One region of the Agromyces sp. NPDC057865 genome, then DNA from elsewhere that is predicted to be linked to it. Evidence: predicted binding sites of a transcription regulator. Region 1 holds the regulator's gene; each other region holds the start of a gene.
The links. Region 1 encodes HrcA, which represses chaperone genes, less so after heat shock. Its sites were predicted from a motif close to TTNGCACTCGNNNNNNNCGAGTGCNAA; they were not measured.
Positions count from the first base shown of each region.

Region 2: the regulator HrcA is predicted to act here: its motif matches at 1,853-1,879, upstream of ACFVN5_RS05550 (Hsp20/alpha crystallin family protein).
Region 3: the regulator HrcA is predicted to act here: its motif matches at 2,491-2,517, upstream of groES (co-chaperone GroES).

Region 1 is NZ_JBHVMJ010000002.1:161,952-166,211, forward strand. It holds gene ACFVN5_RS08390 (PadR family transcriptional regulator) at 1-189, opposite strand, end outside; gene ACFVN5_RS08395 (DUF4870 domain-containing protein) at 568-1,041, opposite strand; gene ACFVN5_RS08400 (DUF4870 domain-containing protein) at 1,162-1,572, opposite strand; gene hrcA (heat-inducible transcriptional repressor HrcA) at 1,762-2,784, shown strand; gene dnaJ (molecular chaperone DnaJ) at 2,840-3,940, shown strand; gene ACFVN5_RS08415 (16S rRNA (uracil(1498)-N(3))-methyltransferase) at 3,952-4,260, shown strand, end outside.
Region 2 is NZ_JBHVMJ010000001.1:1,173,473-1,177,732, forward strand. It holds gene ACFVN5_RS05535 (hypothetical protein) at 8-226, opposite strand; gene ACFVN5_RS05540 (hypothetical protein) at 344-754, shown strand; gene ACFVN5_RS05545 (hypothetical protein) at 813-1,220, opposite strand; gene ACFVN5_RS05550 (Hsp20/alpha crystallin family protein) at 1,344-1,778, opposite strand; gene ACFVN5_RS05555 (alpha/beta fold hydrolase) at 2,077-2,910, shown strand; gene ACFVN5_RS05560 (cupin domain-containing protein) at 2,995-3,345, shown strand; gene ACFVN5_RS05565 (glycosyltransferase) at 4,003-4,260, shown strand, end outside.
Region 3 is NZ_JBHVMJ010000001.1:1,354,115-1,358,374, reverse strand. It holds gene ACFVN5_RS06490 (ABC transporter substrate-binding protein) at 1-772, opposite strand, end outside; gene rarD (EamA family transporter RarD) at 1,015-1,971, opposite strand; gene groES (co-chaperone GroES) at 2,102-2,398, opposite strand; gene ACFVN5_RS06475 (SAM-dependent methyltransferase) at 2,557-3,744, shown strand; gene ACFVN5_RS06470 (DUF4190 domain-containing protein) at 3,752-4,260, opposite strand, start outside.

The DNA of each region.
Region 1 (4,260 bases):
GTACACGGCGTAGAGCGTGGCCTCCTTGATCTCGTAGCGGCCGCCCGTCTGGTCGCGGATGGTCTTGTAGATCTCGAGGCCGTAGCGGTCGCGCCCGCGGAGCACGCCGAGCACGATCGTGTCGGTGTGCCCGCGCAGCAGGTCGGCGGCGAACGCGTCGTCGGCGCCCATGGCGGGTTGCTTGGTCATGACGAGTACTGTATCTGACACAGTACTTGACGTGCAAGTGTTCGGGATGCTGCGGTCTCCCGTTGCTGGCCGGAGCCGACATCGTTCGCGGCGCATGCAGGAAGAATCGGAAGTCCGCCGGCGTGTCGAGTCTCGCCGCGCCGCGTACGGACGGGTTCTTCCTGCATTCGGATGTGATGGGAGCGACGGCGGCCGCCGCGGCGGGATCGAATTGAACCGCGGCGGATCGGATTGAACTGGGGAACCCCGTCCGCCACGCGGCATCCGCTCGCTCTGGCGACGGCGCGCGCGGACAACGCGAAAGCCCGCCCCGACGGTGCGTGCGCACCGTGGGCGGGCTTTCGTGCGGTGGAGACCGGCGACCGACGCCGGCGGCCGTCAGCTCACGAACTTGATCGAGAGCGGGTAGGTGTAGAGCTGGCCCTGGTTGGCCTTGATGGCCGCGATGATGCTGAAGACGATCTTCACGATCTCGATGGCGATCACGAGCAGGATGCCGATGAAGAGGAAGATCAGGATGTAGCTCACCACGAGCGCGATCGCGATCGTGATCTGGAAGTTGAGCGCGGTCGCGGTGTGGTGGCGCACGAACGGGCCCTTGTCCTTGAGGACGAGGTAGCCGATGAGCGCGGGCACGAAGTAGAAGAAGATGCCGCCCACGTTGATGAGCGTCGCCCACAGCTTCTCGTCTGCCGGGCTGAGCTGCTGTGGAGTCTGACCCCCGTACGGCTCCTGCGGCGGAGGCGGACCCTGCGGCGGCTGCCCGGGAGGCGGCGGCGGGGGCCCCTGCGAGGGCGGGGGCGGCGGCGGTGGGCTCTGGGGCGGCGGGGGAGGCGGGGGCGTGTCGGACATGCGCTGACTCCTTCTTCGGGGCCTCTGAGCGAGACTCTGTCGATTCTCATGCTGGCACAGCGACGCCCGCCGCGGGAGTAGGCACTCCCGCGGCGGGCGTAACGTTGCGACGCCTGCGCGCTACTTGATGAGGCGGATCGCGAAGGGGTAGCGGTAGTGCTTGCCGTCCTTCGCCTGCAGGAAGGCGATGATCGAGAACACGACGCCCACGATCCACACCGCCCAGACGAGGATCGCGCCGATGAACACGATCACGAGGATCCACGAGATCAGGTAGCCGAAGATGAGCGTGATCTGGAAGTTCAGCGCCTCCTTCGCCTCGGTGTTCGTGAAGGAGCCGCGGTCCTTGAAGACCAGCCAGATGATGAGCGACGGCAGGATGCCGAGGACGCCGCCGAGGTGGGCGAACGAGCCCCACTGGACGTCCTGCTCGGGGGTGAGCGGTGCGGCGCCCGACGGGGCCGAAGCCGGCTGCTGGGGCGGAGGCGGCGGGACGTTCGGATCAGGAGACTGCGCGTTGGGGTCCGTCATTGCGTGCCTTTCGGGGGTTCAGGGGTGAACCGCGGGCTGCGAGCAGGGAGGATCGCAGCCGGGGTGACTCGCGGAGTACCCATACGGTATCGCCGCGCCCGACGGTCGGCAACGGCCGGGTCGCAGCATGTCGCGATAGGATTGGCACTCAGGAAGAACGAGTGCTAAGCGGTGAGGGAAGCGAGGAACATGGTCTCCGAACGCGGTCTCGAGGTGCTCCGCGCCATCGTGCAGGACTACGTCGCGTCGCGTGAGCCGGTGGGTTCGAAGACCATCGTGGAGCGACACGCGTTCGGCGTCTCCGCGGCGACGATCCGCAACGACATGGCCCTCCTCGAGGAGGAGGAGCTCATCGCGGCACCCCACACCTCGTCGGGTCGCATCCCGACCGACAAGGGTTACCGCGTCTTCGTCGACCAGCTCAGCGATGTTCGGCCGCTCACCCGGGCGCAGCGCCAGGCGATCGAGACCTTCCTCGGCGAGTCGAGCGACCTCGACGAGCTCCTCGCCCGAACGGTGCGGCTGATCGCGTCGCTCACCAAGCAGCTCGCCGTCGTGCAGTACCCGAGCTTCGGCAGCGCCCGCGTGCGGCACGTCGAGCTCGTCTCGCTGGCGCCCGCACGCGTGCTGTGCATCCTCATCGCCGATTCCGGCCAGGTCGAGCAGCGGCTCGTCGAGCTCGAGCAGCCCGTCGACGAGGAGACCCTCGCAGGGCTGCGAGTGCGGCTCAACGAGATCGCCGGCGGGCACACGATGGCGGATGCCGCGGTGGCGCTCTCGGGCGCGATCCCCGATGCCGACCGGCGTCACACGCTCGTGCTGCACACCCTCGCCGCGACCCTCGCCGAGCAGGCCCGAGTGCAGCGCAGCGACCGGCTCGTCGTCGCCGGCGCCGCCAACCTCGTGCGCACCGAGCAGGACTTCGCCGGGTCGATCCTCGACGTCATCGAGGCGATCGAGGAACAGGTCGTGCTGCTGAAGCTCTTCGGCGAGATGTCGGGCGACGAGCACGCGGTCGCCGTGCGCATCGGCCGTGAGAACGCCTCGTTCGGCCTCGGCGAGACCTCGATCGTCTCCAGCGCGTTCGAGATCCCGGGCCGCGACGTGTCGCGCCTCGGCGTCGTGGGTCCCACGCGCATGGACTACACCACCAGCATGGCGGCCGTGCGAGCCGTCGCCCGCTATCTCTCCCGCACCCTCGGCGAGAGCTGACTCCCGCTGCCGACCCACCCGCTCGGCATCCGGCAATCGAAAGGACACGCCCTCCGTGGCAGACCACTACGAGGTCCTCGGCGTCTCACGCGACGCCACCCCCGACGAGATCAAGAAGGCCTACCGTCGACTCGCGCGCGAACTCCACCCCGACGTCAATCCCGGCGCCGAGGCATCCGAGCGCTTCAAGCAGGTCACGCACGCGTACGACGTGCTCTCCGACCCGAAGCAGCGCCAGCAGTACGACCTGGGCGGCCGGGGCGGCTTCGGCGGCGACCAGGGCTTCGGCGGATTCGGCGACATCTTCGAGACGTTCTTCGGTGCCGGGCAGCAGAGCCGCGGACCCCGCTCGCGGCGCGAACGCGGCCAGGACGCCCTTATCCGCGTCGAGGTCGGCCTCGACGAGGTGATCTTCGGCACGCACCGCGACATCGAGGTCGACACGGCCGTCACGTGCGAGACGTGCCACGGCTCGTGCTGCCAGCCCGGCACGGCCCCGGTCACGTGCGACATCTGCCACGGCACCGGCTCGATCCAGCGCTCGGTGCGCTCGCTGCTCGGCAACGTCATGACGTCGAGCCCCTGCGGCACCTGCCGCGGCTACGGCACGATCATCGCCACTCCGTGCGTCACGTGCCAGGGCCAGGGCCGCGTGCGCGCACGTCGCACGGTGCCCGTCGACATCCCCGCGGGCGTCGACACCGGCGTGCGGCTGCAGATGCCGGGCTCCGGCGAGGCCGGCCCCGCCGGCGGCCCGAACGGCGACCTCTACCTCGAGATCAAGGTGAAGAACCACGAGGTTTTCAGCCGCAACGGCGACGACCTGCTCTGCACGCTCGAGGTCGCGATGACCGATGCGATCCTCGGCACGACGACCTCGATCCCGGCGCTCGACGGCGATGTCGAGGTCGAGCTGCACCCCGGACTCCAGAGCGGCGAGGTCCTCACCGTGAAGGACCGCGGCGTGACGAAGCTCCGCGGCTCCGGCCGCGGCGACCTCCGCATCGGCGTGCAGGTGCACACGCCCACGAAGCTCTCGTCGAAGGAGCGCGACCTCATCCACCAGTTCGCCTCGTCGAAGAAGCCGCAGAAGCCCGAGCTCACGCACTTCCAGCAGGGGCTGTTCGCGCGCCTGCGCGATCGGTTCCTGGGCTGACGGATGCCGCGATGAGCCACCTCTACCTCGACGAGTCGCTCGACCTCGCCGCCGCCGCGCCCGGCTCTCTCGTAGAGCTCGCGGGCGACGAGGCGCGCCATGCGGTCACCGTCTCGCGCGTGCGGGCGGGGGAGCGCATCGCGATCGGCGACGGCCGCGGCACGCTCGTGCACGGCGTGGTCGCGTCGACCGGACCGCGCGAGCTCGCGCTCGAGGTCGACGAGGTGGTCGTCGAGCCGGCGGCCTCGCCGCGTCTCATCCTCGTGCAGGCCCTCGCGAAGGGCGACCGCGACGAGCTCGCGGTGCAGGCCGCGACCGAG
Region 2 (4,260 bases), on a different contig from region 1:
GCGCCGCTCAGCCGGCGCAGATGCCCCTGGCGGTCTCGTTCTTGCCTTGGCCGCCGAGCGCCTTGACCACGTCTCCGACGTTGGTGAACCCGAGGGCGCCTTCGGTGTTGATCGTCTTGTGCACCTGGCCGAAGCAGGCGACGTCGGCGGGTGCGGCGTTGGCGGCGCCGGCCGCACCGAAGGTGGCGAGCGCGGCGATGAAACCGGTGGCGAGGATGCGCTTCATTGGACTTCCCTTCTGTCGGCGGGCGCGAGTACCACCCGCTACCAGTACTTCCACGGCCGGCGCGGGTTCGGATGCACCTCATCGCGAAAACCGTGAGCCCACGCGTACGCTGGGCTCGTGGGTACCTTCTACTACGGTGACTCCGGAACCCCGATCGGCATCGAAGATCGCGCACTCGCACACGTGAAGGTCGCCGTCACGACGAAGCTGCGCCGCGGCGAGAGCTTCACCTTGTCCTGGCGTCACACCGATGACCAGCCCAGGGGTCGCAGCACCGTCTGGCTCCATCCCTCGATCCCGGTCCGCTTCGTGTTCGATGAACCCGAAGCGCCCGAGATCAACCGAGACTGGCTCGAAGAGCTCATGCGCTCCGCGAACAGCACCGGCGGCATCGAACTCGTGCCCGAGCATCTGGATGCCAGCCCCATTCCGGTCCCCCCTGACCAGCCCGTCCAAGTGGGCGTCGATGTTCAGGAGGTCGCGGCGGAAGCTCGCGACACGGGCGCGTCGTCGACAGTCGTCAGGTAGTGATGGGTGAGCGGCGCTCGAGACTTCCTGCATCGGCGCGGGTCGTGGAACGGCTTGATTACCCTGGTCTGGTTCCGTAGATGAACTCCTCGGCATGGGCGACCGCCTTCTTGAACGAGTCGTTACGGAGTGCGATGGAACCTTCGCCACGGGAACTGTCGCTGGCCGGATCTTCGACGTAACCCGTCAGCCCGGGAGGTCGGAGGACCCAGATGCCTCCGTGTGGTGGAAGGTAGAAGATGGCGAACGAGCGAGCGGATGGGTCGTTCTCCCAGACGGGAACGACCGCGACCGCGGCTCCGGTGTCGACGTTGATCCATTGGGCTCGCGGTCGGGGCTGGTCCTTGTCGTACACGCTCGGATCGAGGAACGGTGCCGTGCCGGATCCCCACTTCTGTTCGAACCGCTCATGGAAGATGGGGAAGAGGGTCCGGTCGTAACGCCGCCACACGTCATGAGCTTGCATCTGTCTCATCTCCTCGACGTGATGAGGCCGCGAGTCAGCTGGATGGCGACTCGGGCGAACGGAGAGTGCGAGAGGCCGCTCCGCCGAACGGCGAAGCGGCTCCTCGATCGTGATGGCGGTTGCTCAGCTCGACGACGCCGAGATCTCGCGCTCGGAGTTCGGCGCGCTCTGCACCTCGACCTTGCGGGGCTTCGCGCGCTCGCTCACCGGGATGACGACGCTCAGCACGCCGTTGTCGTAGTGGGCGCTGATCGCGGCGGTGTCGAGCCCGTCGCCGAGTGTGAGCTGGCGAAGGAACGAGCCGCTCGGTCGCTCGTGGGCGAGCCACTGCACGTCGCTGTCGGAGCGCAGCGTGCGCTCCGCCCGGATCGTGAGCAGCTGGCCGTCGACGTCGACGCCGATCGAGCCGGGGTCCACGCCCGGCAGGTCGGCCGAGAGCACGTAGTGGTCGCCGTCGCGGTGCAGGTCGATGGGCATCACGCGAGGCCCCTGCCTCGAGTCGAGCATGCCCGCAGCGAGGCGGTCGAGCTCACGGAACGGGTCCCAGTACATGGCCATGGCTTTCTCCTCCCTGATGTCGGCCGTTCGGCCGGTTCCAAGAGTTGAGTCGATGTCGCTCAACTACGGCCAGATTAGCACTCTCGGGTAGAGAGTGCCAAGAGAAGATCGCGAGCGGATGCCGCGGATCGACGTGTATTCGCTGGCGTACCGGCGGCGAGTGCGACCCGGATCACCCGGCTCGAGGTTTCCGCGCCGTGGTCTGATCCGGTACCTGTGTATCCGCCCGACCCGATTGCGGTTGGGGCATCGAGGAGGGAGCATCGCTCCCATCGCAACGTGGCGGAGGGATTCGAGAATGGGCACGATCACTGTGGGCGCCGAGAATTCGGCACCGATCGATCTGTACTACGAGGATCAGGGCATCGGACGCGCCGTCGTCTTGCTCCATGGCTGGCCATTCGATGGCCGGTCATGGGAGCCGCAGCTGCATCCCCTGCTCGACGCCGGTTACCGGGTGATCAACTACGACCGTCGCGGGTTCGGTCGTTCGAGCGCTCCCATCACCGGATACGACTTCGACACGCTCAGCGCCGACCTCGACACCGTGATGCGGACGCTCGATCTCACGGATGTCTCGCTGGTCGGCTTCTCACTCGGGACGGGGGAGGTCGCACGGTACATCGGACGCTACGGCACTGATCGGGTTCGGAGCATCGTGTTGATCGAGAGCCTGACCCCCACCTTCGCAAAGGGGCCGGACAACCCGCACGGCGTGGACGCCGCGGGCGTCGACGCGACGCAGCAGGCGATTCTCGCCGACCGCTACGCGTGGCTCACGGGCCTGCTCGGCGACATGCTGAACCTCGACGAGTACCTCGGGAAGCGGGTCAGCGACGAGAACGTGCGCGCGATGTGGTCGGCCGGCGTGGACGCGTCGCCGTGGGCGACGTGGGCCTGCCCCCGCACCTGGCTCGAGGACTTCTCGAGCGACATCCAGAAGATCGACGTGCCCGCGTTGCTGCTGCACGGCACCGCCGACCGCATCCTCGACCTCGAAAACCAAGGTCGGCGCGCCCACGCAGCAATGCCCGATGCCGAGTACATCGAGATCGAGGGTGGGCCGCACGTCGGGTGCGTGACGCATGCCGAGGAGATCAACGGTCACCTGTTGCGTTTCCTCGCGACGTGAGTCGCGGCGGGCCGGTGCTGCCGTATGTATGCGGGGGCAGCGGACCGTGGAAACTCGCGAACGACGACGAAGGGAGACGGAACCATGACCGACGACCCACGCGACGAGCTCACGCAGAAGCTGAAGCGAACCGAGGTGCAACGCGCCGCATCCTCGATTCCCGGCCGGGAGATCGTGCAGGTGCTCACCGAGATCCCCGTCGGAGTCTCTTCTGGCTGGCACCACCACCCCGGGGAAGAGGTGGGCTACATCGTGGGCGGCACGGTTCGGATGGAGATCCGCGACGCCACCACGCTCACGCTGAACGCCGGCGACGGCTTCCTCATCCCGCCGGGCGTGGCGCACAACGCGACCGATCTCGGCCCCGAGGTGGGTCACATGCTCTCGACGTACATCGTCGAGATCGGCGAACCCCTCTCGACGCTCGAGCCATGACCGAAGCCCGCGGCACGGAAGGGACCCTCTCCTCGACGCGGACCTGATGCAGTGCAGCTCAGCCGAACCCTCCAGCTCCATGACGAGCTGACGTAGCAGCCCGGCGAGCTTCTCGACCGTGGGCACCGAAGTGGTGGCCGTACTCGTCGATGAGCGCACGTGGGTCCCGATGCTCCGAGGGTGTCTGTGCCGCGCGCCGACTCGGGTGGATCAGCCACGTCGCCGGATTCGAGTCCTTCGCATTCCAATCCCAAGTCGATGCATCCGATGCACTGAACGAGCCGGAAGGAATTGATGAGGGTGTAGCGCGCATGCTGCGGTGCTGCAAGCCTCGACGCGGATCACATTCGGAGGACAGATGTTCGAACGACTCCTCAGTGTCGTCATCCCCTCGTGGGCACACCATTCCAAGGGACGCTCGCCGCATGTTCGATCGGCTCGTGCTCTGCACTACCGACCGCCTCGAGGTTCACATGCTCGAAGTCGGATTCCTTCGAGCTTCCCGCACTTCGCGAGAACCGTCGGATGCGAGATTCACACCGACGATGGATGTCGGCGCCCCAGGTCGGAACCGATACTCGGCCCAAGAGTCGCTGTTCTTCACGGACCTTGCACAAGCGATCGAAGGTTGCAGAGCCTGAGGGGAGGGGAGCAGCTTTGCGAGTACTGACCGCGCTCGATGGCGTGTACCGTGCCAGAACGATCGTGGAGGCACTGCGCCTCGCCGACGACTTGACCGCTGAAGCCGGGCGAGACGCCCGGGCTTCCACCGTTCGACTGCTGTCGCACGTGGTCAGGGGCGATGACGAGCTCACCGCTGTTGCGTGCATGCATGCACTCGGAAGCGTGCACGACGAACAAGCTGGACGTTGGCTCGTCCGGTTCCTCTCCGATGATCGGGCCTTCGTCCGACAG
Region 3 (4,260 bases), on a different contig from region 1:
CGGCGTCGGGGTTCGCGGCGTTGATCGACGAGAGCTGCGCGTCGAAGTTCGAGTCACCCGTGTTGAAGAGCTCCTCGGCGACGACCTCGCCACCGGCCGCCTCGAAGGCCTCCTTGGTCGCGGCCGCGAGGCCGGTGCCGTAGGGGTCGTTCAGGACCAGCAGTCCGAGCGTCGAAGCGCCGTCCTCGGCGATCTGGTTGCCGAGCACCTCACCCTGGAGGAGGTCGGACGGCGCGGTACGGAAGTACAGGCCGTTGTCCTCGTAGTCGGTGAAGTCGGGCGACGTGTTCGCCGGCGAGAACTGCACGACGCCGGCGGCGGTGATCTGGTCGATCACGGTGAACGACACGCCGGACGACGCGGCACCGATGATGGCCGAGACGTCCTGCGAGAGGAGGTCGGTCACCGAGACGGTGGCGATGTCGGTGGTGGTGTCACCCGAGTCGCGGTAGACGACCTCGACGTTGATGCCCATGTCGGCCTCGTTGATCTCCTTCGCAGCGAGCGCCACACCGGCTTCCTCGGGCGGGCCGAGGAAGGCGAGCGTTCCACTCTGCGGGAGGATCGTGCCGACCTTGAGGGTCAGGTCGCGGTCGCCGGCCTCGATGGGCAGGGCGTCGCCGGCCGACTCGGTCGGTGCTTCCGATTCGGCGGGGGCCGGGGCACCCGAGCTGCACGCGGTGAGGAGGAGGGCACTGACGCCGGCGAGGGCGACCCCCGTCCAGACTGCGCGAGCCGAGCGCGAGGCCGTAGCCTTCGCGAATACGCTCATGTTGCTCCTTGGGACTGAAGGACTGGTACACAAAGCAGCGTCTGGAGACGCCGTGGTTTTGACAGTATTGCCCGCCTCTGGAGGAAACAAGGGAACCCGGTCACAACCGTGTAACACCCTCGGAATCGTTACCTGGCCGACACCTTCCTGCGCGGGCGCGCACGGAATCGTCGTGTGGGACGGCCGCGACGCGCAGATCGCGCGTGGCCCCCGGACGAGGGCCCGATGTCCGCGCGGGCCCGTCAGATCGGCTCGACCGGGGCGCGCCGCGCCGATCGCGCGCTGCGCATGAGGTCGAACGTGAGCACCAGGAGCGCGAGCCAGACGAGTCCGAATCCGATCCATCGCTCGGGCGGCATGGGCTCCTGGAGGATGAACACGCCCACGAGGAACTGGATGAACGGCGCGAAGTACTGGATGAAGCCCATGAAGATGAGCGGCAGGCGCCGGGATGCCGCGGCGAAGAGGAGCAACGGGATGGCCGTGACCACGCCGGCCATCAGCAGCAGGGCGCTGTGCCAGGGGCTGACCGTGCCCATCGTGAGCCCGCTGGTCATCGCGACGAACACGAGCTGCGCGACCGCCAGCGGCGCGAGCCACGCGGTCTCGAGCGTGAGCCCCGACACCGCGTCGACCTTCGGCCCCACCCGCTTCTTGATGAGCCCGTAGAAGCCGAACGAGAACGCGAGCACCAGCGCGATCCACGGGAGCTGGCCGTAGCCGATGGCGAGCACGATGACCGCGACGATCGAGATGCCCACGGCGATCCACTGGGTGACGTTCAGACGCTCGCGGAGCACGAGCACGCCGAGGAACACGGTGACGATCGGATTGATGAAGTACCCCAGCGCCGCCTCGACGACCTGGCCCGTGAGGGTCGCGTAGACGTACGTCGACCAGTTCACGAAGATGAGCACGCCCGCGAGCCCCATCGTGAACAGGACGCGTCGATCGCGCACGAGCGCCATGAACGGTCGCCAGGCGCGCGTCACGGTGAGGAGCAGCAGGCAGAAGACGAGCGAGAGCAGCACGCGCCATCCGACGATCTCGATCGGTCCGGCCGGTTCGAGGGCGATGAAGTAGATGGGGAGGAAGCCCCAGAGCGCGTAGGCCGCGATCGCGAACGCGAGCCCCGAACGACTCACCCCGCCGTGCTGCGCGGGCGGAGCTGAGGTCTCGGTCTCGGAGCTGGATGACACCCGCTCAGACTACGCCCGGCGTCGGATGCCCCGGGCCCGGGCGGCTGCCGACGTGCCTCCACGTCCCGCCACGGACACGACGAGGCCCGGACGCCGCTGGGCGTCCGGGCCTCGGATGGTTCGTGTCGACCTAGCGGACGACGACCGCGAGCACGTCGCGGGCCGACAGCACGAGGAAGTCCTCGCCGCCGAACTTCACCTCGGTGCCGCCGTACTTCGAGTAGATGACCTTGTCGCCGACGGCCACGTCGAGCGGGACACGGTTGCCGTTGTCGTCGATGCGACCGGGGCCCACCGCCACGACCTCGCCCTCCTGGGGCTTCTCCTTGGCGGTGTCGGGGATCACGAGACCCGACGCGGTGGTCTGCTCTGCCTCGACCTGCTTGATGACGATGCGATCCTCGAGCGGCTTGATGGAAACCGACACGGTTGACCCCTTCTCTGTTTGCGAGTGACTGTCTTTGCGAAGACTGATTAGCAGCCTCATTGCGAGAGTGCTAAGCCGAGTCTAGGCGCGATTTGGCACTCGTGCAACGTGAGTGCCAGTGCTCGGAACCCCCCGGTGCGCGATGCTAGCGTGGCCGGGTGGACCGCGCCGACCTCGTCGAACTCCTCTCCCCCGAGGGACTGCGGCTCCTCGACCAGCTCCCCGAGTGGGACTCCAAGTCCGACATCGTGCGCACCGTCGCCGAACTGCGTCGGCAGGGGCATCCGCCCGGCCTCGTGGCCGCCGTGCTCAGCCAGTCGAAGCTGCGCGCGAAGGCCCACGCGAAGTTCGGCGAGTTCGCGTCGCGCATGCTGTTCACCGAGGCGGGGCTCGAGCAGGCCACCCGGCTGAAGGTCGCGGCGCTGCACGCGGGCCGCTTCGCGCGCGCCGGCATCGGCCACGTCGCCGACCTCGGCTGCGGCATCGGCGGCGACGCCCTCGCCCTCGCGGCCGTCGACCTCGAGGTCACGGCGGCCGAGGCCGACGAGGTGACGGCCGCCATCGCCGCATTCAACCTCACGCCGTTCCCGAAGGCGCGCGTGCTGCACGCCATCGCCGAGGACGTGCCCCTCGGCGGCATCGGCGGCGCCTGGCTCGACCCGGCCCGTCGCACCACCTCGGGCGGCACGACCCGACGACTCGCGGATGCCGCGGACTACTCGCCGAGCCTCGACTTCGCGTTCGGGCTGGCCGACCGGCTGCCGGTCGGCGTGAAGCTCGGCCCCGGGACCGACCGCGACGTCATCCCCGAGGGAGCCGAGGCGCAGTGGGTGTCGGTCGACGGCGACGTGGTGGAGCTCGCCGTCTGGCTCGGCGCCGTCGCGCGTCCCGGCATCGGTCGGGCGGCGCTCGTCATCCGCGACGACCGCGCCGCGGAGCTCACGGCGCCGGCCGACAGCGAGGACGCGCCGACGGGTCCCCTCGGCGACTACCTCTACGAGCCCGACGGGGCCGTCATCCGCGCCCGCCTCATCGGCGACCTCGCGCGCGCGAACGGCGCCTGGATGCTGAGCGACGGCATCGCGTACCTCACCGCCGACACCGCGTTCGAGACGCCGTTCGCGCGCGGCTTCCGCGTGCTGGACCGCCTCCCCGCCGACGAGCGGCAACTGCGTCAGGCGCTGGCGGCGCGCGGCATCGGCACGCTCGAGATCAAGAAGCGCGGCGTCGATGTCGACCCGGCGGGCCTGCGCACGCGGCTGAAGCTGCGCGGCGACGCGAGCGCGACGATCGTCCTCACGCGCGAGGAGGGCCGCCACGTGGTGCTCCTGGTGGAGCGCGTCTGAGCCGCCGTCAGTGCGGGAGCGCCCCGAAGACGATGGCGTAGTAGCCGATCCACACGGCCGAGAAGATGAGTCCGGCGATGCCGGTGCCGATGCCGACGAACGCGAGCGTGCGGCCCTCCTCCTCGCGGCGCAGGCCGAGCACGCCGAAGACGAGCGCGGCGATCGACAGGGGCAGCATCCAGCCGACGAACAGCGAGGCGGCGGCGCCGATGACGCCGATGACCGCGGCCACCCAGCTGTAGACGCGGCGCTGCGTGTCGTCCTGCTCCTCGTCGTCGGCGGACGCCCGGTCGGGCAGTTCCTGCCGATGCACGACGAGCAGCTGGCCGGTCGGCACCCGCTGCAGCTCGCCGGTGTCGAACGGCACCTCGAACTCGCGAACGGCGGGGTCGGCGCGCAGCGTCGGCTCGGTCGGCGGCGACACGAACGCCTCGGCGTCGCGGTCGGCGTCACGCGCGGGGTCGCGGCGTGCGTAGCGGTCGTCGCCGCGATCGGATGCCGCGGCCGGGGATGCCT